DNA from 2 places in the Streptomyces sp. AK010 genome. Region 1 is predicted to be linked to the other one. Evidence: riboswitches for the same ligand, from Rfam matches in the RefSeq annotation. Region 1 holds a riboswitch; the other holds the start of a gene.
The links. Region 1 has a riboswitch for ZMP and ZTP ahead of HDC93_RS21400 (glycine hydroxymethyltransferase). Riboswitches for the same ligand answer to the same signal wherever they lie in the genome.
Positions count from the first base shown of each region.

Region 1 (7,715 bases):
GTCGTGAGTCTCCTGCAGCGCCACCCACTGGCGGACGGCGCCGAGGTAGTTGCCGAGGTGGAACGAGCCGGCGGTGGGCTGGATCCCGGAGAGCACGCGAGGTCGGTCAGAGGCCATGCTCACCATTCTCTCAGGTCCCGGGGGCCGATCCGGAACCGGCCGGAAACAGACGGGCTCCCGTTCGGCCCCGGCGCTGCAACAAGGGTGAGACACGGCAGGCGCCGCCCCCGGGCGGGCTCGGGGTGGGGCCGATGGGGAGGGGACTGAGACTGATGCGGGGACGGCGCGGGGTGGGCGGAGGGAAACTTCCCGCAGGTGCGGCTCACGGTGCTCCGGGGGCTGTCCGGGGTCGGTGGCTGGCCGAGCACGAACCGGCCGCCGGGCGGGGACGTGGCCGTCGAGCGGCAGGACCAGCTGCTGGTGGGCGAGGACGGCACGCCCTGGGTGCGCTCGGATCCCAGCCCCACCGTGGAGGACGACGACATCCGCCGGCACCGGGCGCCGCGGTCCGTCTTCGAGCGGTTCGACCTGGCCCGGCTGCTCGGTGACGCGGAGGGCGGGCCCGTCGCGAGCCCGGCCGCCGCCGCGCACCTGGACGGTCCGGTGCGGGGTGACGTCCGGTGGGCGGTGACGGCGGGGGCGCTGGGGCTCGCGGCCGGTGCGGGCGGCACACTGCTGATACGCCGCGCGGCGGCCCGGCGGGAAGCCGGACCGCCGCGGGAAAAGCCGCGTCAGGTGCTGATCGACCTGGACGAGTGACGGGCCGCAGATGCCAGACCCGCCCCCGACGAGTGACGGGCCGCAGATGCCAGACCCGCCCCCGAGGAGTGACGGGCGGTGGGCGTCAGCCCAGGTCGATCTCCGGGTAGAGCGGGAAACCGGCCACGAGGTCGGTGGCGCGCTGGGAGATCTCGTCCGCCACCTTCGCGTCGAGGACGTGGGACGCCTTGGAGGGGGCGCCCGACTTGGTCGTGCCCGGCTCCGCGGTGGTCAGGACGCGGTCGATGAGGCCGGCGACCTCGTCCATCTCGGCGGTGCCCAGGCCACGGGTGGTCAGGGCGGGGGTGCCGATGCGGATGCCGGAGGTGTACCAGGCCCCGTTCGGGTCGGCGGGGATGGCGTTGCGGTTGGTGACGATGCCCGAGTCGAGCAGGGCCGCCTCGGCCTGACGGCCGGTGAGGCCGTAGGAGGAGGCGACGTCGATCAGGTTCAGGTGGTTGTCCGTGCCACCCGTCACCAGCGTCGCGCCCCGGCGCATCAGGCCCTCGGCCAGCGCGCGGGAGTTGTCGACGATGCGCTGGGCGTAGTCGCGGAAGGACTCCTGGCGGGCCTCGGCGAGGGCCACGGCCTTGGCGGCCATGACGTGCGGGAGCGGGCCGCCGAGGACCATCGGGCAGCCGCGGTCGACCTGGTCCTTCAGCGAGTCGTCGCACAGGACCATGCCGCCGCGCGGGCCGCGCAGCGACTTGTGGGTGGTGGTCGTCACGATCTGGGCGTGCGGGACCGGGTCGAAGTCGCCGGTGAGGACCTTGCCCGCGACCAGGCCGGCGAAGTGCGCCATGTCGACCATGAGCGTCGCGCCGACCTCGTCGGCGATCTCCCGCATGATCCGGAAGTTCACCAGACGGGGGTAGGCCGAGTAGCCCGCGACGATGATCAGCGGCTTGAACTCGCGGGCGGAGGTGCGCAGCGCCTCGTAGTCGATGAGGCCCGTGGCCGGGTCCGTGCCGTAGGAGCGCTGGTCGAACATCTTGCCGGAGATGTTCGGGCGGAAGCCGTGGGTGAGGTGGCCGCCGGCGTCCAGGGACATGCCGAGCATGCGCTGGTTGCCGAAGGCACGGCGCAGCTCGGCCCAGTCGGCCTCGGAGAGGTCGTTGACCTGGCGGACGCCGGCCTTCTCCAGGGCGGGGACCTCGACGCGCTGGGCGAGGACCGACCAGAAGGCGACGAGGTTGGCGTCGATGCCGGAGTGCGGCTGGACGTAGGCGTGGCGGGCGCCGAACAGCTCCTTGGCGTGCTCGGCGGCGAGGGACTCGACGGTGTCGACGTTGCGGCAGCCGGCGTAGAAGCGGCGGCCGATGGTGCCCTCGGCGTACTTGTCGCTGAACCAGTTGCCCATGGTCAGGAGCGTGGCCGGGGAGGCGTAGTTCTCGGAGGCGATCAGCTTGAGCATCTCGCGCTGGTCGGCGACCTCCTGGCCGATGGCGTCCGCCACGCGGGGTTCGACGGCGCGGATCACGTCGAGGGCGGCGCGGTAGGCGGTGGAAGCGGGGGTGAGCTCTGCTGACATGGGGACCTCCGGACGTTGCGTTCGCGTTCACGGTACGGCCCAGGCGCACGGCTCTGTTCTGCTCGGGCCGCTCCCCGATGGTTCGTCCATCCCAGCGCGCCAGTCACGGCCCATTGATCAGGGTACCGGCTGGGTTCGGGGAGCGTCCGCCTGGTTGCTCTTCGTTGCCGAGTGCGGGTGGTCTGTGGTTGATCGCGCAGTTCCCCGCGCCCCCACAGGGACGTGGCCCTGAGCCCCGACTAGAGGATCACGTGGGGCAGGAATCTCGCGTACTCGTCCGTGATCAGGCCCGAGGACTCCCGGATGCCCAGGCCCGCCGACTCGTTCTCCACCACCCAGGCGCCCAGGACGACGCGGTTGCCGTCGAAGTCGGGGAGGGGGGCGAGCTGCTGGTAGCAGCAGGGCTCGTCGCGGACGGTGGGGGTGGATCCGGGGTCGTGGATGGTGACGCCCGCGCCCTCCCGGCCCAGCAGGGGCTTGGCCACCCAGCCCGTGGTGGACAGGTCGCGAGGGCCGTCCAGGTACGCGGGGAGGAGGTTCGGGTGGTCCGGGTACAGCTCCCAGAGGATCGCCAGGAGCGCCTTGTTGCTGAGGAGCATCTTCCAGGCCGGTTCTATCCACAGGGTGGAGCCCGTGCCGCCGCCGTTGTCGAGGGTGTCCAGGACGTGGTCGGCGAAGCGGTCGGTGGTGAGCCATTCCCAGGGGTAGAGCTTGAAGATGCTGCGGATGAAGCGGAGGCGGTTGTCGACGAAGCGGCCGGAGAGGCGGTCCCAGCCGATCTCCTCCATGGCGATCCAGTCGGTGGCCAGGCCGGCCTGTTCGGCGGTCTCCTTGAGGTAGGCGACCGTGATCATGTCCTCGCCGAGTTCGTCCGCCGAGGAGTACGCGAAGTAAAGGGGGCTGCCCGGCGGGAGGAGGGCGGCCTGCTTCTTCCAGGCGTCGATGAGGCGTTCGTGGAGGGAGTTCCACTGGTCGGCGCCGGGGAAGCGGTCCTCCATCCAGAACCACTGGGGGGACGCGGCCTCGACCAGGGAGGTGGGGGTGTCGGCGTTGTACTCCAGGAGCTTGGCCGGGCCGGTGCCGTCGTAGCGCAGGTCGAAGCGGCCGTAGACGGAGGGCAGTTCGGCGCGGCGGTGCCAGGCCTCGGCGACCGCCTGGGCGACGCGGGGGTCGGTGATGCCCAGGTCGGCGAAGCGGTCCTCGGTGACGATGTGGCCGGCCGCCGTCAGGCACATGCGGTGGAGGTCCTCGACCACCTCTTCGAGGGCCTCGATCTCCTCCAGGGAGAAGACGTAGTGCGCGCTCTCGTCCCAGTAGGGGCGCAGGGAGTCGTCGGGGTAGCGGGTCAGGGGGTAGATCAGGCCCTGTTCCTCGACGGTCTGCTGCCATCCGGCTCGGGGCTCGGCGGTCCTGCGTTCCATGGCCGTGTCCGCTCTCAGCCGCCGCCGCTGCCGCTGCCGGAGCCGGAGCAGCCGAAGCCGCCCCGGTCGACGGCCTCGCTGCGGCTGAAGGTGCCGTCCTCGGCGTAGCCGCCGCTGACGTCGGCGTCGTAGTACCAGTCGGCGTCGGCGACCCGCGTGTGGGTCTTCTTGCGGCCCTTGCCGGAGGAGGACGTGCCGGACGAGCAGTTCTTGTCGGCGACGATCTTGTAGCCGTTGATGTAGTCGTAGCTGTCCCGGTCCACGCAGCGACGGTCCGGGTCGGAGCCGCAGGCCGACAGGGCCGCCGCGAGGACGCCCATGCCGCCCAGCACGACCGTGCTCGAGCGCAGCCTTCGCCGTGTTTCAGCCATGTGCGTGTCTCCCCCGTGTCGCCCCGTTGTGCACTGACAGACGGTCAGCCTAGAGATCGGTGTGATCGGGCGCGCATGGCCCCCCGTCCACGGCCGCTCCCCTACTGTCGATTTGTGATCTTTGGAATGGTGTGTGCCCTCGGTGCGGCGGTCTGTTTCGGTACGGCGACGGTGTTGCAGGCGATCGCCGCGCGCTCGGCGGCGGCGACCGGGCCGGGCGGGGACGTGGCGCTGCTGTGGCGGGCGCTGCGGCAGTGGCGGTATCTGGCCGGGCTCGCGCTGGACGGGCTCGGTTTCGTGCTGCAGATCCTCGCGCTGCGGTCGGTGCCGATCTACGCCGTGGGGGCGGCGCTGGCCGCGAGCCTGGCGGTGACGGCCGTGGTCGCGGCGCGGCTGCTCAAGGTGCGGCTGAGCCGCGTCGAGTGGGCGGCGGTGGCGGTGGTGTGTGCCGGGCTCGCGCTGCTGGGGCTGGCGGCCGGGGCGGAGGGCGACGAGGAGGGGCCGGCGTGGCTGACGTGGGCGATGCTCGGGGCGGCGGCCGGGGTGCTGCTGCTCGGAGCGGCGGCCGGGCGGCTGCCGGAGCGGGGGCGGGCGCTGACGCTCGGGCTCGGGGCGGGGCTGGGGTTCGGGGTGGTGGAGGTGTCGGTGCGGCTCATCGACGGGTTCTCGCCCGGCGAGCTGTTCCCGAATCCGGCGACGTACGCGCTGCTGCTCGGTGGCGGGGCGGCGTTCCTGCTGCTGACCTCGGCCCTGCAGCGCGGGTCGGTGACCACGGCGACGGCCGGGCTGGTTCTCGGGGAGACGGTCGCGCCCGCGCTGATCGGTGTGGTGTGGCTCGGGGACCGGACGCGACCGGGGCTGGGGTGGCTGGCGATCCTCGGGTTCGCGGTGGCGGTGGCGGGGGCGCTGGCGCTGTCGCGGTTCGGGGAGGCACCGGTGGAGGCCAAGGAGGGGGAGGAGGGAGCCGTCGCGCCCCGGTGAGTGGCAGCGCTTTCCCGGCTGCCTGACTCCTTCACGGCGTACGGGCACCGCATGCTCGTCAACGTCCGCAGTCTCACCGCCGAGCGGGCGGGCAAGCTGCGCACGAAGAACACGGCGGTACCGATGCCTCCGGCGGTTCGGCGCCGGGCGGTGGTGCCGGAGTGCGAGACGGGGATCCGGCGTCCGACAGGGGTTCTTTTCGACGCCGGCGGCGTTCGTCGGTGGGCCCTGACCTGGACACCCTGGCCCGGGTGCGCCGCCGGGCCGCGGGCGAGGGCGCGGAGGAGGCGGTGCTGATCGCCCCCTCGGGCACGGTCCTGGAGTCGGCCACGTCCTTCGGGTCGCCAGCCCTCGGCGACGAGGTCGGCGTAGGCGTCGGCGACGGTGTTGCGGGCGATGCCCAGGTCGGCCGCGAGCGCGCGGGAGGAGGGCAGCCGGGTGCCGGGGGCCAGCCGGCCGGAGCGCACGGCCTCGCGCAGGGCGTCGGTCAGGCCCCGGCGCAGGCCCGGTCCGGTCGGCTCCACCAGCAGGTCGATGCCCAGAGTGGCCCATGATTCCGCCATGGAAAATGGACCATACTCCTGGGCTGCTTTCTTCGTAGGGTCGAGGGCATGACGACGCACACCGACGTGACGACGCCCCCGGCAAGCGCGGAGTACGCCCCCGAGCGGCCCGCCCGCCTGGAGTGGGCCAAGCACGCGCCCGAGGTCTACAAGGCGATGGTCCGGCTGGAGACGGCCGCCCGTAAGGGCCTGGACCACACGCTGTACGAGCTGGTGAAGATCCGCGCCTCCCAGGTCAACCACTGCGCGTTCTGCATCGACATGCACACCAAGGACGCCCTCGCGGCGGGTGAGAGCGTCGAGCGGATCGTGCAGCTCAGCGCCTGGGAGGAGTCGCGGCACTTCTACACCGCTAAGGAGCTCGCGGCGCTGGAGCTGACGGAGGCGGTGACGGTCCTGACGGACGGTTTCGTGCCGGACGAGGTCTACGACAACGCCGCGAAGCACTTCGAGGAGGCCGAGCTGGCGCAGGTCATCGCCGCGATCACGGTGATCAACGCCTGGAACCGGTTCGGGGTGACCTGCCGGATGGCGCCGGGGCACTACGAGCCCGGCCAGTACAAGTGACGACCCGGACCCGGCTGCTGGACCCGGCGGTCGGCCGGGCCATGTCGGCCGTCAGCGCCACGGCGAAGAAGGGGCTCGGCGACCCGGCCCTCGCCGAACTCGTCGTCATCCGCGCCTCCCAGCTCAATCACTGCGCGTTCTGCCTCGCCATGCATCTGGCGCTCGCGCGCGAGTACGGGGTGAGTGAGCGGCAGCTCGATCTGCTGGCCGCGTGGGAGGAGGCGCAGGACGTCTTCGACGAGCGGGAGCGGGCCGCGCTGGCGCTGACGGAGGCCGTCACGGTCCTCACGGAGGGGTTCGTGCCGGGCGAGGTCTACGAGCGGGCCGCCCAGCACTTCGACGAGACGCGGCTGGCCCATCTGATCGGGCTGGTCGTCGCCATCAACAACTGGAACCGGGTGATGGTGAGTCGCCGGATTCCGCCAGGGGGTTACACGCCATGACCAAGGCCGACGTGTTCCGGGCCCTGCACCGGGGCCGGGTGCCCGGTGATCCGCTCGTGCTGCCCGGGCCGTGGGACGCGGCCAGTGCGCGGGTGTTCGCCGAGGCCGGGTTCCCGGCGCTCGCCACGCCCAGCGCCGGGGTCGCCGCCTCGCTCGGGTACGAGGACGGGCAGGTCCCGGCCGACGAGATGTTCGCGGCGGTCGCCCGGATCGTCCGGGCCGTCGACGTGCCCGTGTCGGCGGACGTGGAGGGCGGTTACGGGCTCGCCCCGAAGGACCTCGTGGAGCGGCTGCTGGAGGTGGGGGCGGTCGGCTGCAACCTGGAGGACTCCGCGGACGGGGTGCTGAAGGACCCCCGCGCGCACGCCGCGTGGCTGGCCGAGGTGCGCGAGGCGGCCGGTGACCGGCTGTTCGTCAACGCGCGCATCGACACCTTCGCCTGCGGGGTCGACGACCCCGACCCGGCGATCGAGCGGGCCGCGCTGTACGTCGCCGCCGGGGCCGACTGCGTCTACCCGATCGGGGCCCCGCCGGAGATGCTGCCGCTGCTGCGGGCCGGGATCCAGGGGCCGGTCAACGTGGGGGCCCCGGCCGACGGTGGCCCCTCACCCGCCGAACTCGGCGCGCTCGGGGCCACCCGGATCACCTTCGGGCCGGGACTCCAGCGACGGGCCGCCCGGGCCCTGCGGGAGATCGCCGACCGGCTGGCGCGGTGAACGTCAGGACAGCCACTTCTTCCAGGTGGACTTGTGGCTGTCCACCCACTTCTTCGCCGCGTCCTCCGGCGTCATCTTCTTGTCGGCGATCATCAGGGAGACCTCGTTCTGGTCCTCGGTCGTCCACGTGAACTTCTTCAGGAAGGCCGCCGCCTTGCCGCCGTTCTTCGCGAAGTCCGCGTTGAGGTACTTCTGCAGCGGGGTGTGCGGATAGGCGCAGGCGACCTTCTCCGGGTCGGCGTCGCAACCCTCCTTGTACGGCGGCAGCTTCACCTCGGTCATCGGGACCTTCTCGAAGAGCCACTGCGGGGAGTACCAGTAGGTCAGGAAGGGCTTCTCCTCCTTGGCGAACTGCTTCATCTG
Region 1 covers NZ_JACHCX010000011.1:25,172-32,886, reverse strand. The annotation lists gene trpS (tryptophan--tRNA ligase) at 1-117, opposite strand, end outside; partial or broken gene HDC93_RS21405 (hypothetical protein) at 292-759, shown strand; gene HDC93_RS21400 (glycine hydroxymethyltransferase) at 845-2,290, opposite strand; ZMP/ZTP riboswitch at 2,321-2,407, opposite strand; gene HDC93_RS21395 (glutathionylspermidine synthase family protein) at 2,530-3,711, opposite strand; gene HDC93_RS21390 (hypothetical protein) at 3,726-4,082, opposite strand; gene HDC93_RS21385 (hypothetical protein) at 4,209-5,063, shown strand; partial or broken gene HDC93_RS21375 (GntR family transcriptional regulator) at 5,404-5,626, opposite strand; gene HDC93_RS21370 (carboxymuconolactone decarboxylase family protein) at 5,675-6,193, shown strand; gene HDC93_RS21365 (carboxymuconolactone decarboxylase family protein) at 6,190-6,636, shown strand; gene HDC93_RS21360 (isocitrate lyase/phosphoenolpyruvate mutase family protein) at 6,633-7,352, shown strand; gene HDC93_RS21355 (ABC transporter substrate-binding protein) at 7,356-7,715, opposite strand, start outside.

Region 2 (7,715 bases), on a different contig from region 1:
GCCGGCCGGACCGTCGGCTTCACCTACGAGGACCGCTCCCGGGACGGGTCGAAGACCCTGACCTGGAACCCGGTGCCAGGTTCCCTGCCGAACGTGCAACGACTCGTGGGCGCAGGACAGTACGGGCTGCTGCTCTGGCGCTCCGACGGCGGCTCGGCGCCCACCGAACTGCACCTGCCGGCGAGCTTCCCGGCCGCGTCCACCACGGTCGTCTCCGACCTGGGCGCGGTCCACGCCCCGTCGGCCTACACCTCGACGACACCGGTCGGCGTGGCACAGGAGCCCGGAGGCACGGGAAGCCGCCGCCTGCTGCTCACCGCGCCGGACTCGGGCGTCCTGCACTACGCGCTGGTGACCAACGGGGCGACGGCTCCCTCGGCGGATCTGCTCGCCGCGGCCCGCTCCGAACTGGCGGCGTGGGCGGCGAAAAAGGTCAACTAGTGCCGCGGCAGGCAACGTTTGCCCGTCAAGGAGCGGCGTCCGGTGCGTGCTCTCGGCGTGCCGGGTGCATGCCCTCGTACTGGATGTACTTGGGTTTGTGCCCGGTGCGGCGAGAGTGCGTGCCGGGCGTCGCGACGGGGCGAACGTTGCCTGCCGCGGCACTAGCGGACGGGCTCGTCCAGCCGGCCGCCACATGGCCGAGCCGGACGCGCTGCGGGTGGTCGCCGACCGGCACGGACACGACCTTCTTCCCGGTGGCGAAGTCGATGGCCGTGACCTGGTCGGTGCCGCTCTCGGACACGACGCAGGACTTGCCGTCACCGCTGACCGTGGCCCAGTAGGGCTTGGAGGCGGTGACGAGCGGGCCCTCCTGGAGGGTGGCGCGGTCGACGACGGTGGCGTAGTCGTCCATCGTGCCCGCGACGCACAGCTTGCGGCCGTCCGGGCTCATCGAGATGCCGTGGTGGCGCGAGTCGTTGACGAAGGTCGTGCGGTCGTCGCTGGTCGCCGCGTTCTTCGGCAGGGTCTTGGTGCGGGTGATCTTGTCGGTGGCGATGTCGTACTCGAAGAAGCCGTTGAAGAAGGAGACCTGGAAGTACAACTTCGACTCGTCCGGCGAGAAGACGGCCGGGCGGACGGCGTCGGAGTAGTCCTTGAGGCCGAGCGCGTCCAGGTGCGGGCGCATGTCGATGACCTTGACCTGCTTGTACGTCGTGGCGTCGACGACCGTGATGCGCCGGTCGCCCTTCGTCCAGTCCAGCCACGGGGCGTCGGTCTGCGTGTTCACGTCGCCGATCGCCATGTTGTAGATGTACTTGCCGTCCTGGGTGAAGATGTTCTCGTGCGGCTTGTCGCCGGTGCCGAACCTGCCCAGTTCCTTGCCGGAGACGATGTCCAGCACATGGACGGTGTTGGAGGTCGACGCCGACACCGCGACCCGCTTGCCGTCGGGGGATACGGCCATGTGGTCGGAGCGGTAACCGGACACGGGGAAGCGCCAGTTGAGCTTCCCGGAGGCGAGGTCGATCGAGACGACGTCGGCGAAGCTCGGCCGGGAGACGACCACCGAGGTCCCGTCCGGTGTGGAGTACATGTCGTCGACGAACTGGTCGTGGCCCTCGCCGACGCTGTTGCGGATCGCCATGAAATAGATCCATTTGATCGGATCTGCGTTGATCGCCGCCATCCGCTCGTCCTTGTCGGGGATGACGTTGATGCGGCCGATCTTCGCGAAGTCACCCGAGGACCGGATGGCATCGGCGGTGCCGTCCCAGTTGTTGCCCACGAACAGCACCTCGCGCAGCGCGACGGAGGAGTCCGGGGAGGCCGCGGGGGAGGCGGTGGCGGCGGTCGCGGGAGCGGTGACGGTCAGGGTGAGGGCTGCGGCTACGGAGCACAGGTGCCGGCGTCGGAAGGCGGGCATGACTGCTCCCCTCTCTGCTGTGGGGTCTGCCGTGGAGTGAGCGTCGTGAGTGGGACATGCCAAAGCTGGGCGCGTGGAATCTGAACACACATGCTTTCAGAGTGAACTTACTGCAAAGTAAGGAAGGGGCGGCCTTCTCCACAAGACCGCGTGCACGACAAAATCGGTGTTCGAACAACGAAGGGAGAGCCGGTGCCGGGCAGACTCAGAGCGCCGACCGGCCGCTACGGCGGCAAGACCGCGGAGGAGCGGCAGGCCGAGCGGCGCCGGCGGTTCCTCGACGCCGCGCTCCAACTGTTCGGCGACACCCCCGGCTTCCGCTCCACCACGGTCGCGGCCCTCAGCGAGACGGCCGGCTTGTCCACGCGTCAGTTCTACGAGGAGTTCCGCACCCTTGAGGACGTGCTCGCCGCGCTGCACCTCCAGGTCAACGGCTGGGCCGAGGCGGCGGTCCTGGAGGCGGCCGCGGGCGCGGCGGAGCTGCCGCTCGTCGAACGCGCCACCGCCATCTTCCGCGCCTACGCCGGGAACGTCGCCGCCGACCCGCGCCGGATCCGCGTCACCTTCGTCGAGATCATCGGCGTCAGCCCCCGCCTGGAGGAGCAGCGGCTCGCCCGCCGGGCCGGCTGGGTCGACCTCATCTGCGCCGAGGCCGACGCGGCCGCCGCACGCGGAGAGGCCGCACCCCGCGACTACCGCCTCGCCGCGACGGGTTTCATCGGCAGCGTCAACGGCCTGCTGCACGACTGGAGCGCCGGCTGGGTCGACGCGACCCTCGACGAGGTCGTCGACGAACTGGTCCGGCAGTTGCTGGGGATCGTGCGGCCGCCGGGGTGGAATCCGCAAGGGTGACGGAAGCCGCCGGGTGCGGGTGAAACCCAACGGCCGCCTCGGCTCCTGTACATGCTCGGCATCAGACCCTTCCGGTACCTGGGGGTGAACCGATCGCCGAGCCCTCCTGCATGACCGCCCCGAAGGAACACGGCCATGGCTGACGAACTCGAACTGCTGCGCAGCGCCGATCCAGTGCCGCCCGGCGGCCCTCACTTCGGCTCGTGCGCTGGCGGGCGAGCCACACCGAACTCGTCGTGGCCACGGAACCCAGGCACCCGGGCCGCCCGGTCCTCTCGGACGAGGGCGGCGAACCGCACCTCGTCGACGACGGTCACGTCCACCTCGACCGGACCTACCCACCGAGCTGGAGCGACGCCCCGCCCAAGTCACCCCCGCCCCGCGACCCGGCCCCGGTGCGCGCCTACCTGATGGAGTCTCTGTACACCGACACCCCGCTGACCACGCCCGAGCCGCTCGACGCCATGGCGACACTGCTCGACAACTGGACCCTCGGCCCACGCGAGAGCGCGGCGCTCACCCGGCTCCTCGTCGGCGCCGAGGGACTGCGCGGTCTCCTCGATGATCCGCCGCGCGAGTGCGGCGCCGTCCATGAGCCGTGCCTGCGACATGATCCACTCCTGGGCCGAAGTACTGCTTCGCCCAGGCGCACGGCATCGACTTCTGCGGGGCCGCTCCCCGGTGGTGCTCCACCCCGGCGCCGGTCACGGCCCGGCCCTGACGGAGCCCGGTGACGCTCCTGCTACTCGTCCCAGGCCTGGACCAGGGTCTGCTCGGCGATCTTGCCGTCGCGCAGCCCGATCATGGACTCGGACAGTACGCGCACCCCGTCCGCGTACTGGCAGCTCTCGCTGTAGGCGGCCTCGTCGCCCTGGATGACGCACCGTTCCAGCTTGTGCGACATGTCGCGGCTGTAGACGTCCTCCAGCATTCGGCCGATCTCGTCCCGGCCGTGCAGGACCTTGGGGTGGCTGGGTTGGGTCGTGCGGTCCACGATGCGCAGCTCCGCATCGTCGGCGTACAGGGAGAGCAGGATGTCCGGATCCCCTTCCACGCCTTGGCGCAGGGTGTCCCGGTCGAAGGCGGGGTCTGCCGCGGTTCCCATGATGACCTCCTTCGAAGGGCCGCGGCCCGCCGGATGCGGGCCGCGAAAGGCCCCTCCTGTCGAGCGTCCTCCCGCCGGGCGGGCTCGGCAAGCGCAACCGGAACACTGGGGCTGAGGGGTGAGCGGCGCCGCCCGCCCGCGTCCGCCGGGGACCCGTTCGCGCTGCGCCAGGCATGATCTCAACACGACGTATCGTCGCCGCCGTAGGTCCCGCCGCTGGCGTCACCGGCCTCGCCGCGCCGATGGCGAACGCGGCCGACGCGGAAGCGAAGAGCCCGCTCAGCCCGATGGCCACGCTCGACTCGCTGACCGTGAGCGACATCCCCGCCGCGCACAAGGACGAGATCCCGCGGCCCTCCTCGCGGCTGGCCGGGCTCAACCGCCTCAACGACCTCGACCAGCTGAACCAGGTCGTCGGTCTGGTCTCCCCGCTCTTCGGCTTCGTCCGAACGTCCGCTGACGGCAGCGCACGCCGAGGGCCGCCCGGGGTTCCGGGCGGCCCTCGGCGTGCGCCCACAGTCCGCGGCGGCCGGGATCAGTCGGCGGTGGCCAGGAACTGCGTCGCCGCCAGCTCCGCGTAGAGCGGATCGGCCGTCACGAGCTCCCGGTGCGTGCCGACGGCCCTGACCCGGCCCGCGTCCATCACCACGATCCGGTCGGCCATCGTCACCGTCGACAGCCGGTGCGCCACCACGAGGACCGTGGTCGTGCGCGCCACGTCCGCGACGGTGTCGCGCAGCGCTGCCTCGTTCACCGCGTCCAGCTGCGAGGTCGCCTCGTCGAGCAGCAGCAGCCGGGGGCGGCGCAGCAGCGCGCGAGCGATGGCGACGCGCTGCCGCTCACCGCCGGACAGCTTGGTTCCGCGGTGCCCCACGAGCGTGTCGAGGCCGCCGGGCAGCCGGGAGACCAGACCGTCGAGCCGGGTCGTCTTGAGCACCCGCGCGAGGGCGTCCTCGTCCGCCTCCGGATTGCCCAGCAGCAGGTTGTCCCGCAGGGAGCCCGACAGGACCGGCGCGTCCTGCTCCACGTAGCCGATCGCGGCGCGCAGCCGGGGCAGCTCCCAGTCGTCGAGGTCCCGCCCGTCCAGCGTGATCACGCCGGACTCGGGGTCGTAGAACCGCTCGATCAGCGAGAAGACGGTGGTCTTGCCGGCGCCGGAGGGACCGACGAACGCCGTCATGCCCTGCGCGGGCACCGTGAAGGTCACTCCGTGGTGGACGTGGGGCAGGTCGTCGGCATAGCGGAAGCGGACGTCGTCGAAGGCGAGCGCGGCGGGCTCGGCGCCCAGGGAGGGCAGCGGGGCCGCCTCGGCGGCCGGTTCGGCGGGCAGGCGCAGGGCCTCCTCGATGCGGGTGAGGGCCGCGGCGCCCGTCTGGTACTGGGTGATGGCGCCGACGACCTGCTGTATCGGCGACATCAGATAGAAGACGTACAGCAGGAACGCGACCAGCGTGCCCACGTCGACCGCGCCGGTCGCGACGCGGGCGCCGCCCACGGCGAGCACGGTGATGAAGGCGATCTGCATGGCGAGCCCCGCCGTGTTGCCCGCTGCGGCCGACCACTTGGCGGCGCGCACGCTCTGCCGCCACGACTCCTGCGCCGCCTCGTGCAGCGTCCGCTCCTCCCGGTGCTCCGCGCCGGACGCCTTCACCGTGCGCAGGGCGCCGAGGATCCGCTCCAGCGAGGCACCCATGACTCCGACCGCGTCCTGCGCCTGCCGGCTGGCCTGGTTGATGCGCGGCACGATGACCCCGAGGACCACGCCCGCGAGCAGGATCACGGCCAGGGTGACGCCCAGCAGCACGGCGTCCACCAGGCCCATCATCACCACCGTCGCGACGAGGGTGAGCCCGCCCGTGCCCAGTCCGACCAGCGAGTCGGTGGTGACCGCGCGCAGCAGCGTGGTGTCGGAGGTGATGCGGGCCATCAGGTCCCCGGGTTCGCTGCGGTCCACGGCCGTGATCCGCAGCCGCAGCAGATACGACGACAGGGTCCGCCGCGCGCCCAGCACCACCGACTCGGCGGTGCGCGTCAGCACGTACGAACCCAGCGCGCCCACCGCCGCGTTGGTCACCACCAGGGCCGACATCGCCAGCAGGGCGCCGGTGATGGCCCGGTCGCGGGACAGGTCGTCGATCAGGCCCCGCGCCACCAGCGGCAGCAGCAGCCCGGTCGCCCCGGTGACCAGGGAGAGCAGCGCACCGGTGAACAGGGACCAGCGGTGCGGCCGTACGTATCCGAGGAGCTGCCGCCACGGGGGTGTGGCGGTCTCGGTCTCTGCGATGCTCACGGCGCTCCCTCGGCGTCGGCGGAGCGTTCAGGCTACGTCGCCGCCGACCCGCGCGGCCTGCCCTTTTCGCAGGGAACAGACGGGCCGATCAGCGCTCCTTACCGATCGGTCGCGCGTAGGGTCGGAGAGGAACGGACCCCGGCCGACGAAGGAGTCAGCAGCATGGCCCAGGAAGTACGCGGCGTGATCGCCCCCGGCAAGGACGAGCCGGTGCGGATCGAGACGGTCGTGGTGCCCGACCCCGGCCCGGGCGAGGCCGTGGTGCAGGTGCAGGCCTGCGGGGTGTGCCACACCGACCTGCACTACAAGCAGGGCGGCATCAACGACGAGTTCCCGTTCCTGCTGGGCCATGAGGCCGCGGGCGTGGTCGAGGCGGTGGGCCCCGGCGTCACCGACGTCGAGCCCGGTGACTTCGTGATCCTCAACTGGCGTGCGGTGTGCGGGAAGTGCCGTGCCTGTCTGCGCGGGAGGCCCTGGTACTGCTTCGACACCCACAATGCGCAGCAGAAGATGACCCTCGCCTCCACCGGCCAGGAGCTGTCCCCGGCCCTCGGCATCGGCGCCTTCGCGGAGAAGACGTTGGTCGCGGCCGGGCAGTGCACCAAGGTCGACCCGGGCGTCGCCCCGCAGGTCGCCGGGCTGCTGGGCTGCGGTGTGATGGCCGGCATCGGCGCCGCGATCAACACCGGGAACGTCGGCCGGGGCGACTCGGTCGCCGTCATCGGGTGCGGCGGAGTCGGCGACGCGGCCATCGCCGGATCGCAGTTGGCCGGAGCGGCGACGATCATCGCCGTCGACATCGACGACCGCAAGCTTCGGACCGCTCGCTCCATGGGCGCCACCCACACCGTCAACTCGCGCGAGAACGACCCGGTCGAAGCGATCCGCCAACTCACCGGCGGCTTCGGCGCCGACGTCGTCATCGAGGCCGTCGGCCGCCCCGAGACGTACAAGCAGGCCTTCTACGCCCGTGACCTCGCGGGCACGGTCGTCCTCGTCGGCGTCCCCACACCCGAGATGAAGCTCGAACTGCCGCTGCTCGACGTCTTCGGCCGCGGCGGGTCCCTCAAGTCGAGCTGGTACGGCGACTGCCTGCCCTCCCGCGACTTCCCCATGCTGATCGACCTGCATCTGCAGGGGCGTCTGGACCTCGGCGCGTTCGTCACGCAGACGATCCAGCTCGACGAGGTGGAGAAGGCCTTCGAGCGGATGCACCACGGCGACGTGCTGCGCTCGGTGGTGGTGCTGTGATGACGACCCGCATCGAACACCTCGTCACCTCCGGCCAGTTCAGCCTCGACGGCGGCACCTGGGACGTCGACAACAACGTGTGGATCGTCGGCGACGACCACGAGGCGATCGTCATCGACGCCGCCCACGACGCCGACGCCATCGCCGAGGCCGTCGGGGACCGACGGCTCACCGCCATCGTGTGCACGCACGCCCACAACGACCACATCGACGCCGCCCCCGCGCTCGCCGAGCGCACCGGCGCCACCATCTGGCTGCACCACGACGACCTGCCGCTGTGGAAGCAGACCCACCCGGACCGCGAGCCGGACGCCTGGCTGGTCGACGGCCAGACGATCGAGGCCGGCGGCGCC
Region 2 covers NZ_JACHCX010000007.1:149,959-157,673, reverse strand. The annotation lists gene HDC93_RS15960 (cellulase family glycosylhydrolase) at 1-441, shown strand, start outside; gene HDC93_RS15955 (YncE family protein) at 467-1,864, opposite strand; gene HDC93_RS15950 (TetR/AcrR family transcriptional regulator) at 2,057-2,716, shown strand; gene HDC93_RS39680 (hypothetical protein) at 3,085-3,327, opposite strand; ZMP/ZTP riboswitch at 3,350-3,434, opposite strand; gene HDC93_RS15940 (nuclear transport factor 2 family protein) at 3,459-3,821, opposite strand; partial or broken gene HDC93_RS15935 (hypothetical protein) at 3,995-4,267, shown strand; gene HDC93_RS15930 (ABC transporter ATP-binding protein) at 4,357-6,111, opposite strand; gene HDC93_RS15925 (S-(hydroxymethyl)mycothiol dehydrogenase) at 6,274-7,362, shown strand; gene HDC93_RS15920 (MBL fold metallo-hydrolase) at 7,362-7,715, shown strand, end outside.
Region 2: it holds a riboswitch for ZMP and ZTP, as region 1 does, so the genes downstream of both, HDC93_RS39680 (hypothetical protein) here and HDC93_RS21400 (glycine hydroxymethyltransferase) in region 1, are expected to answer to the same signal.